Regions from separate parts of the Streptosporangium brasiliense genome, predicted to be linked through region 1. Evidence: riboswitches for the same ligand, from Rfam matches in the RefSeq annotation. Region 1 holds a riboswitch; the other holds the start of a gene.
The links. Region 1 has a riboswitch for guanidine ahead of J2S55_RS42280 (MBL fold metallo-hydrolase). Riboswitches for the same ligand answer to the same signal wherever they lie in the genome.

Region 1 (7,345 bases):
GATCCGGTGCCCGGCGAGCTGGGTCAGGGTCACCGACCGGGCGCCCGCCAGCGCGTGGGCGGGGCCGGTGAGGAGCTGGAGCGGCTCGTCGAGCACCCGGACGGCCTCGATGTCCTCGGGAAGGGGCCGGCCGGGCACGGCGACGGCGCGGAAGGACGCGTCGATCACACCGGACCGAACGGCGGCGACGGCCGTCTCGATGTCGAACAGCATCACCACGTCGAGCTCGATCTCGGGGTGCGCGCGGTGGAAGCCGCGCATCAGGCCTGAGGCCGCGCCGCGCGAGGCGATCATGTCGACGCGCAGCGGACGGCTGCCGGTGCGGACGGACGCGACCGCGCGCTCGGCGACCCGGAGCAGTTCCCTGGCGTGGGGCAGGAACGCCTGCCCGTCGATGGTGAGCTCGGCGCCGCGCGGGGTGCGGGTGAACAGCCGTACTCCGAGGTCGCGCTCCAACGCGGCGATGCGCTTGGAGACGGCCTGCTGGGTGACCGCCAGCTCGGCGGCGGCCTCCTGGAATTGCCCCGCGTCGGCGGCGGCGACGAAGGTCCGGACGGTGTCGAGGTCCATGCGGCCACCCTATGGGTACAACCGTTGGTTGTGGCTGAGCGGCCTCACGGTTGTTTGATCCCCTGATACGGCGCGCGCTTTGATGCATGCGATCGCGGATCGGTTGTGCAGATGAGTGGCGAGGAGCGTCGGGCATGCGGAGCGGGAATCGGTTGGGGCGGCAGTTCGGATGGCTCTGGGGAGCGTACGGGACCAGCGCGCTCGGTACGTGGATCGCCTTCGGCGCGTTCCCGCTGATCGCGGTCCAGGTGCTGCATGCCGGGCCGGCGGAGGTCGCGGCGTTGTCCTCCGTGGGGGCTTTGGCGGGCGCGGCCGTGGCGGTGCCGCTCGGCCCCTGGGTGGAGTTCCGCCGCAAGCGGCCGGTGCTGATCGGGACGGACCTGGTGCGGTCCGCGGCGCTGCTGACGATCCCCGCCGCGTTCGCGCTCGGCGTGCTCTCCTTCGTCCAGCTCCTGCTGGTCTCGGCCGTCGTCGCGGCGGCCGACATCACCTTCCGCGCCACCTCCGGCGCGTACCTGAAGACGCTGCTGCCGGCCGAGGACCTGCTCGTCGCCAACGCCCGGTTCGAGTCCACGACCTGGACGACCACGATCATCGGACCACCGCTGGGCGGTGCCGCGATCGGGCTCCTCGGTCCGGTGGCGACGGTGGTGGCCGACGCGGTCAGCTACCTGCTCTCGGCCCTGGGCATCCGCGCGGCGGGCGGCCAGGAGCCGCGGCCCGAGCGCCGGGAGGCCGCGCGCATGCGGGCCGGGGACCTGCTCGACGGTTGGCGCTACATCCTCGCCGACGCGACGCTGCGTCCGCTGTTCTTCAACACCGCCTTGTTCAACGGCCTGGTGATGGCCACCGACGCGCTGCTGGCCGTCCTGATGCTCGGCCAACTCGGGTTCGCACCGTGGCAGTACGGCCTCGCCTTCGCCGCGCCCGCGGTCGGCGGGCTGCTCGGTTCGCGGCTGGCCCGACCGCTCGTCACCCGGTTCGGGCAGCACCGGGTCCTGGTCGCGGCCGGGGTGCTGCGCGCGATCTGGCCCATCGGGCTGGCCTTCCTGGGGCCGGGGACCGGAGGGCTGCTGCTGGTGATGGGCGTCGAGCTCGGGCTGATCTTCTGCTGCGGGGTCTTCAATCCCGTCTGCGCCACCTACCGCCTCGAACGCACCGCGACCGAGCGGGTCGCCCGCACGCTGTCCGCCTGGTCGGTGACGACCAAGGTCTCGACCGCGCTCCTGACGGCCGTATGGGGTGTGCTGGGCAGCCTGCTCGGCCCGCGCACGGCCATCGGCCTGGCCGGCGTGCTCCTGCTGGCGACTCCGCTGCTGCTCCCCCGACGCGCCGCGGCACCCCTCACCGAGCCGGAGCCGGCACCGAGCCGCGCCTGACGGGCCGTCACGGCCGTCACGGCCGTCACCGCGATCGGGTCGCGCACCCCTGTCGGAGCGGTCCGCCCCTCCGCGTAGGGCTCGGAGATGAGCGCGGCGGCCTTCACCGAGGCCGGTGGGGTCGCGGCACGGCAGATCGTGGCTCACGTACCCAATGTGTAGTCGGCCCCGGCGCGCGGTCTCGCGTGTCAGGGCACCCTCATCACCCAAGGAGAGAAATGACCGTCACGCCCCCGGTGCTCGACCCCCGGACGGCCGCACTGCTCGTCCTGGATTACCAGCAGGGAATCCTGGCCTCGCTCCCCGGCCTGGCCGACCCGGAAGCGCTGCTGTCACGGGTGGCCGGCGCCATCGCCGACATGCGAGCGCACGGCGCCGCCATCGCCTACGTGCGAGTCGGATTCACCGCAGCCGACTGGGCGGCGATCCCGCCGGCCAACAAGACTTTCTCCTTCCTCGGCCGGCAGCGCCTCATGCACCACGCGGATCCCGCCACAGACTTCCACCATCAGCTCGCTCCCGAGCCCGGCGACATCACCGTCCGCAAGACCCGCTACGGCGCGCTGTCGACGACAGACCTGGACCGGCAACTGCGGGATCGCGGAATCACCACCCTGGTCATCGCCGGCATCACCACCAGCGGCGCCGTACTGTCCACCGTCACTGACGCCGCCGACCGCGACTACCGGCTCTACGTCCTCTCCGACGGTGTCACCGACCCGGACCCGCAAGCCCACCAGACCCTGATGACCAGCATTTTCCCGAGAGTGGCCCACATCGTCGACACCGCCGAACTGCGCTCGCTCCTGCACGAGAGCCATCCCGATCGGGCAAAGACCGGCAGGGCATAACCGTCAATGACGATCAGCGACCGTCAGGGGGATCGCTGTCAGCGGCCGGACCTCGGTTCTGACCGCTGACGGATCATGTGTCCGCCGAGACGGTCGGACGGGTCAGCTGTGTGTGGGTCTGTCCGCTGTCGAGCAGCGCTGTCGGGCGGTGTCGGCGGTCCCCGCCGACGCGGGGGTGAGCGAGACCGCCGGCCATGTCGGGGTGTCGCGGCAGACGGTATGGTCCCGGCTGCGCCGCTGTCGGGCACCCGGCCTTTCGGGATCGGCGGACCGTGAGGTCATCACCGCGGAACGGACAGGAAAGGCCGGCCCTCCTCCCCCCTCATCATTGCCTGCCCCCAGCTCAGGACAGGGCCCTGACGCGGGCGGCCTGCTCTTCTTGGACTCTTCGGGCAGTACGCAGGAAATCGAGGACGACGGCCAGTTCGTCCGGCCCGTACTCCTGCAGCGCCCGGGCACCCGCCTGGCCGACCGGGACGAAGATCTCGGCATCGGCCGAGCGGGCGGCGTCGGTCGCGGCGACCAGGACGCGGCGGCGGTTACCCGGATCGGTGGAACGGACCACCATGCCCGCGCGCTCCAGCCGGTCGATGACCGTGGTGGTGGCCGCCGGGCTGAGCTTCAGCGCGAGGCTGATCCGGCCCGCGGGCACCGGGCCGTCGGCCAGCACCACGTCGAGACAGCGCAGGTCGGTGCGGTTGAGGCCGAGCCGGGCGGCGGCCGCCTCGTCGAAAGCGTCAAAGCTCTGCTGCAGCTGCCGCAGCTCCAGGGCGATCTCCCCGAAAACACTGTGTTTCGACATTCGAATCTTTCCGTTATCGTATATTTCGTTAATCGAAACGACGATATCATGTGCGGAGGCCTCCATGCGCTCAACCATCCTCACCGCAACCACTCCCAGCACGCGAACCGGCGACAACACTCAGATCGAAGAACTCTTCGCCGACTTCCTGGCGGCCTGGACGCCGGGTGACGCCCAGGCGTTCGGCGCGCTGTTCGCCGACGACTCCGAAACCTGGACATGATCGAGTCGGCCGACCGCCGGCGCACCCTCCTGGCGGGAATCTCCGGCCGGATACGACCCGCACCCCGGCATCAAGGATCCGCCGGTCCGACGCCGCTCCGCCGCGGCGACAGGCACCCCGGACGTTCCACGGTGACGGAGAGCAGTTGATCACTGCCGTGGTAGCGTCGCCGTGGAAGCCCGTAAGCGCTTGCCCCGGACGAGATGTGCGCCGTACCCGGCCTGCAAAGACGACGCACTCGAAGGAGACGTCATGGATGCGGGCATATCCCTGATCGATTTCACCGGAGTGACTCCGGAGCCTTGCGCGCTGGACGTCCGGTGGATTCACGGCTCACCGTCGGCCAAGCACAACACCGATCCGGACATCCAGGTCCACGCCTACGACGAGCACACGTTCATCCTGCGGCAGAACATGGCGATCAACTACGAGGCGCCGTTCCTGTTCCTGCTGTTCGGAAACGCGCGGGCGGTGTTGATCGACACCGGCGCCACGGCATCCGCCGAGTTCTTCCCCTTGCGCCGGGTGGTCGACGAGCTCGTCGCCGGCCGGCTCGCCCGCCACCCCCGGGAGGAGTACCACCTGCTGGTGCTGCACACCCACCCGCACGGCGACCACGTCGCGGGCGACGACCAGTTCGCCGGCCGCCCCGATACCACGGTGGTCGGCGCGGACCTGGTCACCGCCTGGGAGTATTTCGGGTTCAGCAAGGATCCCGACGTGGTGGCCCAGGTCGACCTGGGAGGCCGTGTGTTGGAGTGCCTGGCCACCCCGGGCCACCACGAGGCGGCGGTCACGTTCTACGACCGGTGGACCGGGCTCCTGCTCACTGGCGACACGGTCTACCCGGGCCGTCTCTACATCCAGGACTGGTCGGCCTTCGCCCGGAGCATCGACCGCCTGATCGACTTCTCCGACCGCCGGCCGGTCACCCACGTGCTCGGCTGCCACATCGAGATGACCAGGCAGCCAGGCGTGGACTACCCGATCCGCACCACCTACCAGCCCGACGAGCCCCCACTGCAGATGACCACCGGGCACCTGCACGAAATCCGTACGGCGATCAAGGAGATCGGCGACCGGCCCAGCCGGCGTGCCTACCCTCTCTTCGTCCTCTGGCCGAACTCATGAGCCGCACGACGCATCGGACCTCCTGCCCGATGCGACGTCGCCCCCGGCCGCGATACCTACGGGCCGGCTGATCGACCGGCCCGCCCCGAGTGGAGGGCCTTCACCACTCAGGCGGTGGCTACGGGGGCGGGGCGGCGCGAGCGCAGGCCGTAGGCGGTGATGAGAGCGCCCAGCGGGGAGAAGCCGCCCGCTGTCAGGAACGCGACGCGGTAACCGGCCGGCGTGACACGACCACTCTCCATCTGAGTACAAACAATTTGCCGACAGATGAATGAGACCGTATGACTACAAATCATCTGCTGTCAAACGATTGGCGGAAAGACGGTATGCGGTAGGCTGGCGGCAGGGCGAAGAGGAGATCGATGGCGACCACGACCAGGACAGCCGAGCGCGCACGGCCGACGTACTTTCCGCAACTCGCCGCCGAGCGGCTGGACATCGCACTGTGCCGGGCCTCGGCTGCCGTGGCGCGCGCCGCGGACACGCACGCCGCCGAGGAAGGCCTCGGGGTCGGGCAGCATCTCGTGCTCCAGATGCTCGACGCCGTCGGCCCTTGCTCCCAGCAGACGCTCAGCGAGGAGCTGCGCATCGACCGCAGCGTCATGGTCAGCATCTGCGACGACCTGGAACAGGCGGGCCACGTGCGCAGGGAACGCAACCCCCGCGACCGCCGCTCCTACGCCGTCACCATCATCGACTCCGGCCAACGGCGGCTGGCCGAGGCCCAGACGTCGGTCCCGGCCTTCCTCGAGGACACCTTCCACCCTCTTACGCCCGAGGAGCGTGGCCAGTTGAGCACGCTTCTGGGCAAACTCCTGGGGATCGGCGCCTGACACGCCGGCGCCACCCAGCGGTCCGTCGCGGCCCCGCTGTTGCCGGAGAACCCGTACGGCGACCGGATCACTCCGGCACGCGGCGACCGGGGCATCGACATCCGGATCGAGCACCCCGACGGCGGGCCTGCGCCCATGGTTCGAACCCCAGGCCCCGGCTCCCTGACCCGCGAGCGTGCGGAATGTTCCGTCATGAAATGATCGAGGGCCATGGAGATCATCGACAGTGGACGGTTCGTACCCGCGGCGGACGGGTCCGCCGACTACGCGGAGCACCTGCGGGTGCCCGCCCTCAGCTTCGGAACGTATTCCATCCCGGCCGGCGCGACAGACGGGCAGTCACCGCACAACGAAGACGAGATCTACGTTGTGACGAGCGGGCGCGGCTCCTTCACCTCCGGCGGCCAGACCGTCGAGGTCGGCCCCGGCACCACGCTCTTCGTCCCGGCCCGCGAGGAACACCGCTTCCATGACATCACCGAGGACCTGGTGACGCTGGTGTTCTTCGCCCCCGCATACACCGGGATCCCCCAGTCCTAGCGCCGGTCCCGTTTCAAGGACAGGCCCTGAGCAACCTGTGCGGTGGCGGCGGAAGGTCTCGGTGGACATCTCCAGGGCCTTGGATCTCCCGGCACAGGCCGCAGGCTCTCGGAGCCGGCCCGAAGGCCTTACGCAGAGCGGCCAACACCTTCGGGCCGGCCCGGTCAGCCGTCGCTTGACCCCACAACGTGCCCGGATGTGGGGGGCACGTTCGGGGGGAACCGCCGCTTCAACCGGTCCCCGCATGATCGCTTGGCGATCTGTGGCCACTGGTACTATTGCCACATTTCGTGAACTATCAGGTCTAACGGGGCAATAGTGACGACGGGGCCCGGTTTCCGCCCGCAGTATCCGACCCAGCCACCGCCGCCATGGCAGCAGGGCCAATGGCAGCAACCACCGCCCCCACCCCCACCCCCCAGACGCAGGACCGGACTGTGGGTGACGCTGGGCGTCCTCTCCCTCGCCCTGGTCGTCGCCGCGGGCGCGGGAGTAGGGGTGGTCCTGCGGGACCGGGGCTCCGCCTCGGCGCTCGACCCGCGTCCGACCGGATCGGCAGCCCCAGGGCCGACCGATCAGGGGCCGGTCGACCCCGACACGGTCGTGGTCACCGATGAGGAGATCTCCGCGCTGCTCAAGGCACACAGTGAGGCGCTGACGTCAGGTGACGCCAAGACGTTCACCTCGATCTTCGACCAGAAGAACGCCGCCCTGGTCCGCGACCAGGCGAGACTGTTCGCCAACCTGCGCAAGATGCCGCTGACCCAGATGTCCTATGAGACGCTGCGCCGCACGGGTCGCACCGAGGACAGCTTCGGACGCGGCGTGACGTTCACCCAGGACGTCGCATTCGTGCACCGCTTCACCCGCATCGATCTCCAGCCGGTATCGGAGTGGTACCGCTGGACCATCGAGAAGGCCTCGGCTGACGCGCCCCTGGTCGTCACCAAGGTGGGCGGCGCGCCCCCGTCGATCACGAGCGGCGAGGGCTCCAAGACCGTGTACTACCCCGGCCC
Region 2 (7,345 bases), 5.0 Mb from region 1:
CCAGCGAGCCGATGGCCCAGCCCGCCATGGTGTCGGCCATGGCCTTGACCTCGTCGGCGGCCTCGTCGAGGAGCTTGCGCTCCTCCTTGAGGCGGCCGTTGCCGGCCTCGGAGGCGGCGAAGGACTTGATGTCGCCGTACAGCGCGCCGAGGGCCGCGCCCTGGTTGCGCAGGACCTTGCGGAAGAACAGGTCCAGGCCCTGGATCGCCGTCGTGCCCTCGTAGAGGGAGTCGATCTTGGCGTCCCGGATGTACTGCTCGATCGGGTAGTCCTGCAGGTAGCCCGAGCCGCCCAGGGTCTGCAGCGACCGGGCCAGCAGCTCGTAGGAGCGCTCGGAGCCGACGCCCTTGACCAGCGGGAGCAGCAGGTCGTTCATCGCCTCGGCGTGCTCGTCGCGGCGGCCCTCGAAGCCGGCGATCTGCACCGCGTCCTGGTAGGTGGCGGTGAGCAGGACCAGCGCCCGCATGCCCTCGGCGTACGACTTCTGGAGCATGAGCTCGCGGCGCACGTCCGGGTGGTGGGTGATGGTCACGCGCGGCGCCGACTTGTCGGCCATCTGGGTGAGGTCGGCGCCCTGCACGCGGGCCTTGGCGTACTCCAGGGCGTTCAGGTAGCCGGTGGAGAGCGTGGCGATCGCCTTGGTGCCGACCATCATCCGGGCATGCTCGATGATCATGAACATCTGCTTGATGCCCTCGTGCACCTCGCCGATCAGCGTGCCCACGGCCGGGTGCTTCTCGCCGAAGGTGAGCTCGCAGGTCGTGGAGACCTTCAGGCCCATCTTCTTCTCGACGTTGGTGACGTAGACGCCGTTGCGCTCGCCGAGCTCGCCGGTCTCCAGGTCCACGTGGTACTTCGAGACCAGGAACATCGACAGCCCCTTGGTGCCCACGCCGTGCCCCTCGGGGCGGGCCAGGACCAGGTGGAAGATGTTGTCGGCCATGTCGTGCTCGGCGCTGGTGATGAAGCGCTTGACGCCCTCGATGTGCCAGGTGCCGTCGGGCTGCCGGACGGCCTTGGCGCGGCCGGCGCCCACGTCGGAACCGGCGTCGGGCTCGGTGAGCACCATGGTGGCGCCCCACTGGTTGTCGATGGCCAGCTGCGCGTAGCGCTTCTGGTCCTCGGTGCCGATCGCGTGCATCACGTGGGCGAAGGCCGGGCCGCTGGCGTACATCCAGATCGCCGGGTTCGCGCCGAGGATCATCTCGGCCAGCGCCCAGTTCACGCTGTTGGGCAGGCCGGGGCCGCCCATCTCGGCGGGCAGACCGATGTTGGTCCAGCCGGCGTCGCGGTAGGCGGCGAAGGACTTCTTGAAGCCCTCCGGCATCGTCACCGTGCCGGTGGCGGGGTCGAAGACCGGGGGCTTGCGGTCGCCCTCCTCGAAGGAGTCGGCGAGCACGCCGGTCGCCAGGCGGTTGACCTCGTCGAGGATGGTCCGCACGACGTCCTCGTCAAGGTCGGCGTAGGGGCCGGTGCCCAGGATGTCCCGGCGCCCGAACACCTCGAAGAGATTGAACTCCAGGTCACGGATGTTGCTCTTGTAGTGGCCCATGGGGTCTGCTCCTTGAAACCGGGGGAACCGGGACTCTTACATACTGGCCAGTAACCTTACCGACAATGCTACCCGTCAGTAACCCCTAGAAAACCGTACTGATAGGACGTTTGTCACACTCCTCCGGGGAAGGTCAGGTGACCTGGGCGACTCCCGGCCCTGACGTTGATCGACCGGCCCGGCGAATTTTCCTAAGCTCGGCCGCATGGACGAACAGTGGCGATCGGACCTCGCCCAGTGGGCCATCCCCGACGAGATCGTGGCGCGGGCGCCGGAGAACCCCTGGGGGCATTCGCCGGCCCGGTTCGCCGGACGGACCGACCTCGCGCTCGCGGAGCCGGAGGGGCCGACCCTCGCCCGGACCGCCGAGGCGCTCCCGGCCGGGGGGACCGTGCTGGACGTCGGCGCCGGCGCCGGGGCCGCCTCGCTGCCGCTGGCCGGGAGCCTGGGGGAGCTGATCGCGGTCGATCCCTCCGCCGACATGCTGGCCGAGCTGACGTCCCGGGCGGACGCGCTGGGCGTCCCCGTCCGGACCGTCCGGGGCCGGTGGCCCGACGTCGCGGCCGAGACCCCGGTGGCGGACGTGGCGGTCGCCGCCCACGTCGTCTACAACGTGCCCGACCTGGCGGCCTTCCTCACCGAGCTGTCCGGCCACGCCCGCCGCCGGGTCGTCCTGGAGCTCACCGAGCGCCATCCGATGAGCTGGCTCACCCCCCTGTGGGAGCACTTCCACGGCCTGCGCCGCCCGGAGCGGCCCACGGCCCACGACGTGATCGCCGTCGCCGAGGCGCTCGGCCACGAGGTCCGCCACGAGTGGCGGCCGGCCCCGCTGAGCCGCTTCGGCACGCTGGAGGAGCTGGCCGAGAGCGCATGCCGGCGGCTCTGCCTCGGTCAGGACCGGGCCGCAGAGGTCATCGCGGCGGTGGTCGAGCTGGACATGTGGCCGCTGCCGCGCGAGCGGTGGTTCACACTCTGGTGGGAATCAGAAGGAGACCCGCAGCGTTCCAGCGGATGAGCCCCCGACGGGAGGCTCCCGGACGAGACGCGCCGTACCCGGCCTGAAAAGACGACGCTCCTGTGGAGGGAGCCGTCATGGCTTGGGTCATCATCATCGTCGCGGGTCTGTTCGAGGTCGCGATGGCCTACTCGCTCAAGATGAGCCACGGGTTCTCCGTGCCGCTGCCGAGCGTCGGATTCGTCGTCTTCGCCGTGCTCAGCTTCGGCCTGCTCGCGGTCGGTCTCAAGAGCCTTGAGGTCGGTACGGCCTACGCCGTCTGGACCGGCATCGGTGCCGTCGGCACCGCGTCGCTGGGCATGCTGTTCCTCGGCGACGACGTGTCGTTCCTCAAGATCGCTTCGATCGCCCTCATCCTCGCCGGAGTCGTCGGCCTCAACCTCGCCGGCGGCGGGCACTGATCCCGCGCGGGCGCCATGGCTAACCGGTTTGACGACTTAGGTGGTGTCGCGATTGGGTGTGCGCATGATTGACGTTCACTTCGTGACTTTCGACTGCGCCCAGCCGTACGAGCTGGCGACCTTCTGGAGCGAGGCCACCGGCTGGGTGATCCACCCCGACGGCGGCAAGGAGGACGACGAGATCCTCCTCCAGGGCGCGCTGAACATGCTGTTCATCCGGGTCCCGGAGGGCAAGACGGTCAAGAACCGCGTCCACCTGGACGTCACCGGGTCCGAGGGCACCACCCGCGACCAGGAGGTCGAGCGGCTGCTAGGGCTCGGCGCCACGGTCCACGACGACCGGCGCAACCCCGACGGCACCGGCTGGGTGACCATGCTCGACCCGGAGGGCAACGAGTTCTGCGTCTGCCGCGCGGGGTACGAGAAGGCGTAGCAGCCCTTGCCGGAGTGATGTTCTGTCGGACATGCTGCGGTCATGAGCCCCCCGAGCGCGTCCGTGAGCATCCAGATCGCGGCGCCGCCCGCGGTGGTCTACGACCTGGTCACCGACATCACCGACATGGGTGACTGGAACGTGGAGTGCGAGCGGGCCCGATGGGTCGGACCGGTCCGGGAGGCGCGGCCCGGGGCCAGGTTCCGCGGGCACAACAGGCACGGGCGGCGGCGCTGGTCCACCCTCTGCACGGTGATCACCGCCGAGCCCGGCCGGGCCTTCGCCTACCACGTCCAGGCCGCCGGTCTGATCCACGTGGCCGTCTGGCGCTTCGGTATCACGCCCACCGAGACGGGCTGCCACGTGGAGCAGAGCACCTGGACCACCCGCAACCCCCTCATGCGGGTCATCGGCGGCCTCGTCACCGGTGTCCGGGACCGGGTCGCCCACAACGAGGCCAACATGCGGCGGACCCTGGAGGGCATCAAGCGGGTGGCCGAGCGGGCGTGAGAGCCGCCGGCGGGACGGACCCGCTCAGCCACCGTGCGGCAGGGACGACTGCCCCCGTCCCCTGAGGGTCAGGGCCAGGACGGCGGTGACCAGATACACCGCGACACCGCCCTGGAGCGCGTCCAGCGCCGCGCCGAAGACGCCTTCGTCGTCGACGATCAGCTGCACGGGATACATGAGCGCGGCGGCGCCCAGCGCCGGGTAGAGGGAGAACCGCCAGGGGTGGCGCAGGGCCCAGAGACGGGCCTGCCGGGTCACCCGGTCGCCGGTCTTGGGCCTGCTGACCGAGCCGACCGCCGCGATCAGCGTGAACAGGCCGATGCCGAGCGACAGAGCCCAGGTGAGGCTGGCGTCCCCGGGCAGGATCAGGCCCATGCCGAAGCTGGCGGCCGCGGCCACGCCGCCGGTCACCGCGGCGGCCTTCCACGGCGCCCCGCGCAGCGCCGCTCCGGCGAGGGACATCTCGTCACGTCGAGTCAGTTCGTCGTTCATGGCATCAGACTGCCCTTCCGAGCCCCTTGTCCACATCGGGGAGCAACCCTGACCCGCCCCTGAGCTCCGTCCCCCCGATAAGTTGGCCGCCATGGCAGTGAACTTCCGTACCGCCCGGATAGAGGACGTCCCGCTGATCGTGGGCATGATCGCCGACGACACCATCTCCGCCGCCCGCACCGGCGACTTCGGCGCCGAGCACCGCGCCGCCTTCGAGGCCATCGACGCCGACCCCAACAACGAGCTGATCGTGGCGGAGCTGGACGGTGAGGTCGTGGGCACCATGCAGCTCACCTACATCCCGGGCATCTCCCGCCGGGGGGCGCTCCGGATGCAGATCGAGGCGGTCCGGATCGTCTCCGCCCTGCGCGGCAGGGGCCTGGGCCGCCAGATGATGGAGTGGGCGGTCGAGCGCGGCCGGGCCCGTGGCTGTGCGCTGGTCCAGCTCACCACCGACAAGGCGCGCAAGGACGCCCACCGGTTCTACGACTCCCTCGGCTTCGTCGCCTCCCACGAGGGGTACAAGCTCGCGCTGAGCTGACGGCTCCGCTCACGTCGACGGGCTCCGCCCCGCGCCGGCGGGAGGCGTCCGCACCGACGGGCTCTGTCCCGCACCGGCGGAATCCGTCCACGTCGACAAGATCCGCTCGCGCCGACAGAATCCGTCCACGTTGACAGAATCCGTCCGCGCCGACAGGGAGAGCGAATTGACGAGGACAGCGATGGGACGACACGCGTTGGGCCTGGGGGCACTGGCCGTGCTGCTGGCGGCCTGCGGGAGCACGGCCGGCGGCCAGGCCGACGGCCCGGCGACCGCGCAGCCCGGACCGACCCTCACCCGGAGCACCACCCCCACCCCCGCCGCGAGCCCCGTCCCCAGCTCCACCGAGAGCTCCGCCGAGGCGGGCATCGACGGCTGCGTCACCGAGAAGACAGGCGAGCTCTTCGAGTACAAACGCGGCGGCACCACCACCAAGGGTGTGATCATGGGCAAGGGGCCCGTGGGAGTGGTCGTCTCCTACGAGCGTCAGGGCACCGTGTGCACCTGGCTCCCGCTGGCCGACCGGCTGGTCGCCGCCGGACACCGGGTCCTGCTGTTCGACCGGAACAACACGGCGGCCCCTGAGGAGGACACCGTCGCGATGGCCGGGCGGCTGCGCAAGGCGGGTGCGGAGAAGGTGTTCCTGGTCGGCGGATCGATGGGCGGACGGGTCTCCCTGCTCGCGGCCGGAGAGCTGAAGCCCCCGCCGGCCGGGGTCATCAGCATCTCCGGGACGATCCAGCCGGGGGAGGTCGACGAGCTCAGGGCCCCCTTCCTCCAGGTGACCGGGGACGCCGACCCCGACGCCCCGCTCGACATGCTGCAGGTCGTCTACAACGAGGCCGTGAAGTCAGCCGACCGCCAGCTGCTCGTCCTCTCCGGCGGGGACCACGCCAGCCGGCTGTTCACCGGCGACCAGGGGCCGAAGGCGCTCCAGGCCGTCGTGGCCTTCATCGAGAAGCACAAGGGCTGAGCTCGACCAGGTTGTCGTGGTAGACGGCGCCCCGGCCCATGTCGGCGTCGCGCTCGTCCACCACGGCGTTCACCGTCGCGCCACCGGGGCTCAGCTTGCGCCAGTGTCCCTTGGCGGAGGCCACCACGCCGGGCCGTACCCGGTCGCTGATCTCCACCACGGCCTCGAACTCGCCGTTGTCGTTGAACACCCGCGCCGGCTGCCCGTCGCTCAGCCCCCGCTGCGCGGCGTCAGCCGGGCTGACCAGGATCCGGGGCCCCTTCGAGCGCCGCAGCAGCTCGGGGTTGTTGCCGAAGGTGGTGTTGAGGAACGTGTGGGAGGCCGGGGTGATCAACGCCAGCGGGTACGGACCGCGCCCGGCGGAGGCCGTGTGCGGGGGGACGTAGGCGGGTCCGGAGCCGAACTCCAGCCTCCCCGAGGGCGTCGGGAAGCCGCCGGCGAAAGGCGTGAACGGCTGCGGCACGTTGAGCCGGACCCAGCCCTCCTTGCGCAGCCGGTCGACCGTTATGCCTTCCAGCGACGGGTGCCCCGAGGCGAGCAGCTGCTCGGCCAGCTCCAGGTCCGAGTCGTACAGCGACGGCTCGGTCAGGCCCATGTGCCGGGCCAGGCGCCGGAACGTCTCCATGGTGGACAGGCACTCACCCGGCGGCTCGACGGCCGGCTCGTTCCACATCAGATACATGTGCCCGTAGCCCGCGTGCAGGTCGATGTGCTCGGTCTGCATGGTCGCGGGCAGCACGATGTCGGCGTAGTCGACGGTGTCGGTCGGGAACTGCTCCATCACGACGGTGAACAGATCCTCGCGCAGCAGCTTCTCGCGGACGCGGTTCTGGTCGGAGGTGGAGCCCATCGGGTTGGCCGCGTAGACCCACAGGCACTTCACCGACTCGTCCAGCCCCTCGGCCAGCCGGGTCATCGTGAGCTGCCGGACGGGCCGGGCGAGCAGGTCCTCGCGCGTGTCGATGTTCAGGTGGATGTGGCCGCTGGTGGAGTAGGCGATCCCGCCGCCGGGGCGGCGCCAGTCGCCGGTCACGCCGGGGATGGCGGCGATCGCGCGCATCGCGGTGCCGCCGCCCGCGTGCCGTTGGAGGCCCATCGTGGCGCGGATGCCGGTGGGCCGGGTGTGCGCCAGCCGTACGCCCAGGGCGCGGATGTCGGACTCGGGCAGCCCGGTGATCTCCGCCACGCGCTCCGGAGGATGGCGCAGGATCTCCTCGCGGAACCCCTCCCAGCCGCTGGTGCGCTCCTCCAGGTAGTCGCGGTCCTCCATCCCCTCGGCCAGGACCACGTTCAGCAGGCCGAGCGCCAGGGCCGCGTCGGTGCCGGGCCGGATCGGCAGGTGCTCGTCGGCCTGCTCGGCGGTGCGGGTGCGGACCGGGTCGATCGCCACCACGTGCGCCCCGGCCGCGCGGGCGTCCTGGATGAACT

Region 2: linked by a shared signal. The riboswitch ahead of J2S55_RS19280 (DMT family transporter) and the one ahead of J2S55_RS42280 (MBL fold metallo-hydrolase) in region 1 are both predicted to bind guanidine.

Annotation. Positions count from the first base shown of each region.
Region 1 is NZ_JAUSRB010000002.1:7,282,080-7,289,424, forward strand. Features, by position in the region: gene J2S55_RS42255 (LysR family transcriptional regulator) at 1-570, opposite strand, end outside; gene J2S55_RS42260 (MFS transporter) at 705-1,949, shown strand; gene J2S55_RS42265 (cysteine hydrolase family protein) at 2,168-2,800, shown strand; gene J2S55_RS42270 (MarR family winged helix-turn-helix transcriptional regulator) at 3,144-3,602, opposite strand; gene J2S55_RS42275 (nuclear transport factor 2 family protein) at 3,667-3,825, shown strand; guanidine-III (ykkC-III) riboswitch at 3,997-4,064, shown strand; gene J2S55_RS42280 (MBL fold metallo-hydrolase) at 4,078-4,956, shown strand; gene J2S55_RS42285 (hypothetical protein) at 5,064-5,198, opposite strand; gene J2S55_RS42290 (MarR family winged helix-turn-helix transcriptional regulator) at 5,319-5,789, shown strand; gene J2S55_RS42295 (cupin domain-containing protein) at 6,000-6,329, shown strand; gene J2S55_RS42300 (hypothetical protein) at 6,771-7,345, shown strand, end outside.
Region 2 is NZ_JAUSRB010000002.1:2,272,581-2,279,925, forward strand. Features, by position in the region: gene J2S55_RS19270 (acyl-CoA dehydrogenase) at 1-1,552, opposite strand, end outside; gene J2S55_RS19275 (class I SAM-dependent methyltransferase) at 1,758-2,567, shown strand; guanidine-III (ykkC-III) riboswitch at 2,563-2,628, shown strand; gene J2S55_RS19280 (DMT family transporter) at 2,645-2,968, shown strand; gene J2S55_RS19285 (VOC family protein) at 3,033-3,401, shown strand; gene J2S55_RS19290 (SRPBCC family protein) at 3,444-3,911, shown strand; gene J2S55_RS19295 (hypothetical protein) at 3,936-4,403, opposite strand; gene J2S55_RS19300 (GNAT family N-acetyltransferase) at 4,495-4,944, shown strand; gene J2S55_RS19305 (alpha/beta hydrolase) at 5,126-5,917, shown strand; gene J2S55_RS19310 (molybdopterin-containing oxidoreductase family protein) at 5,895-7,345, opposite strand, start outside.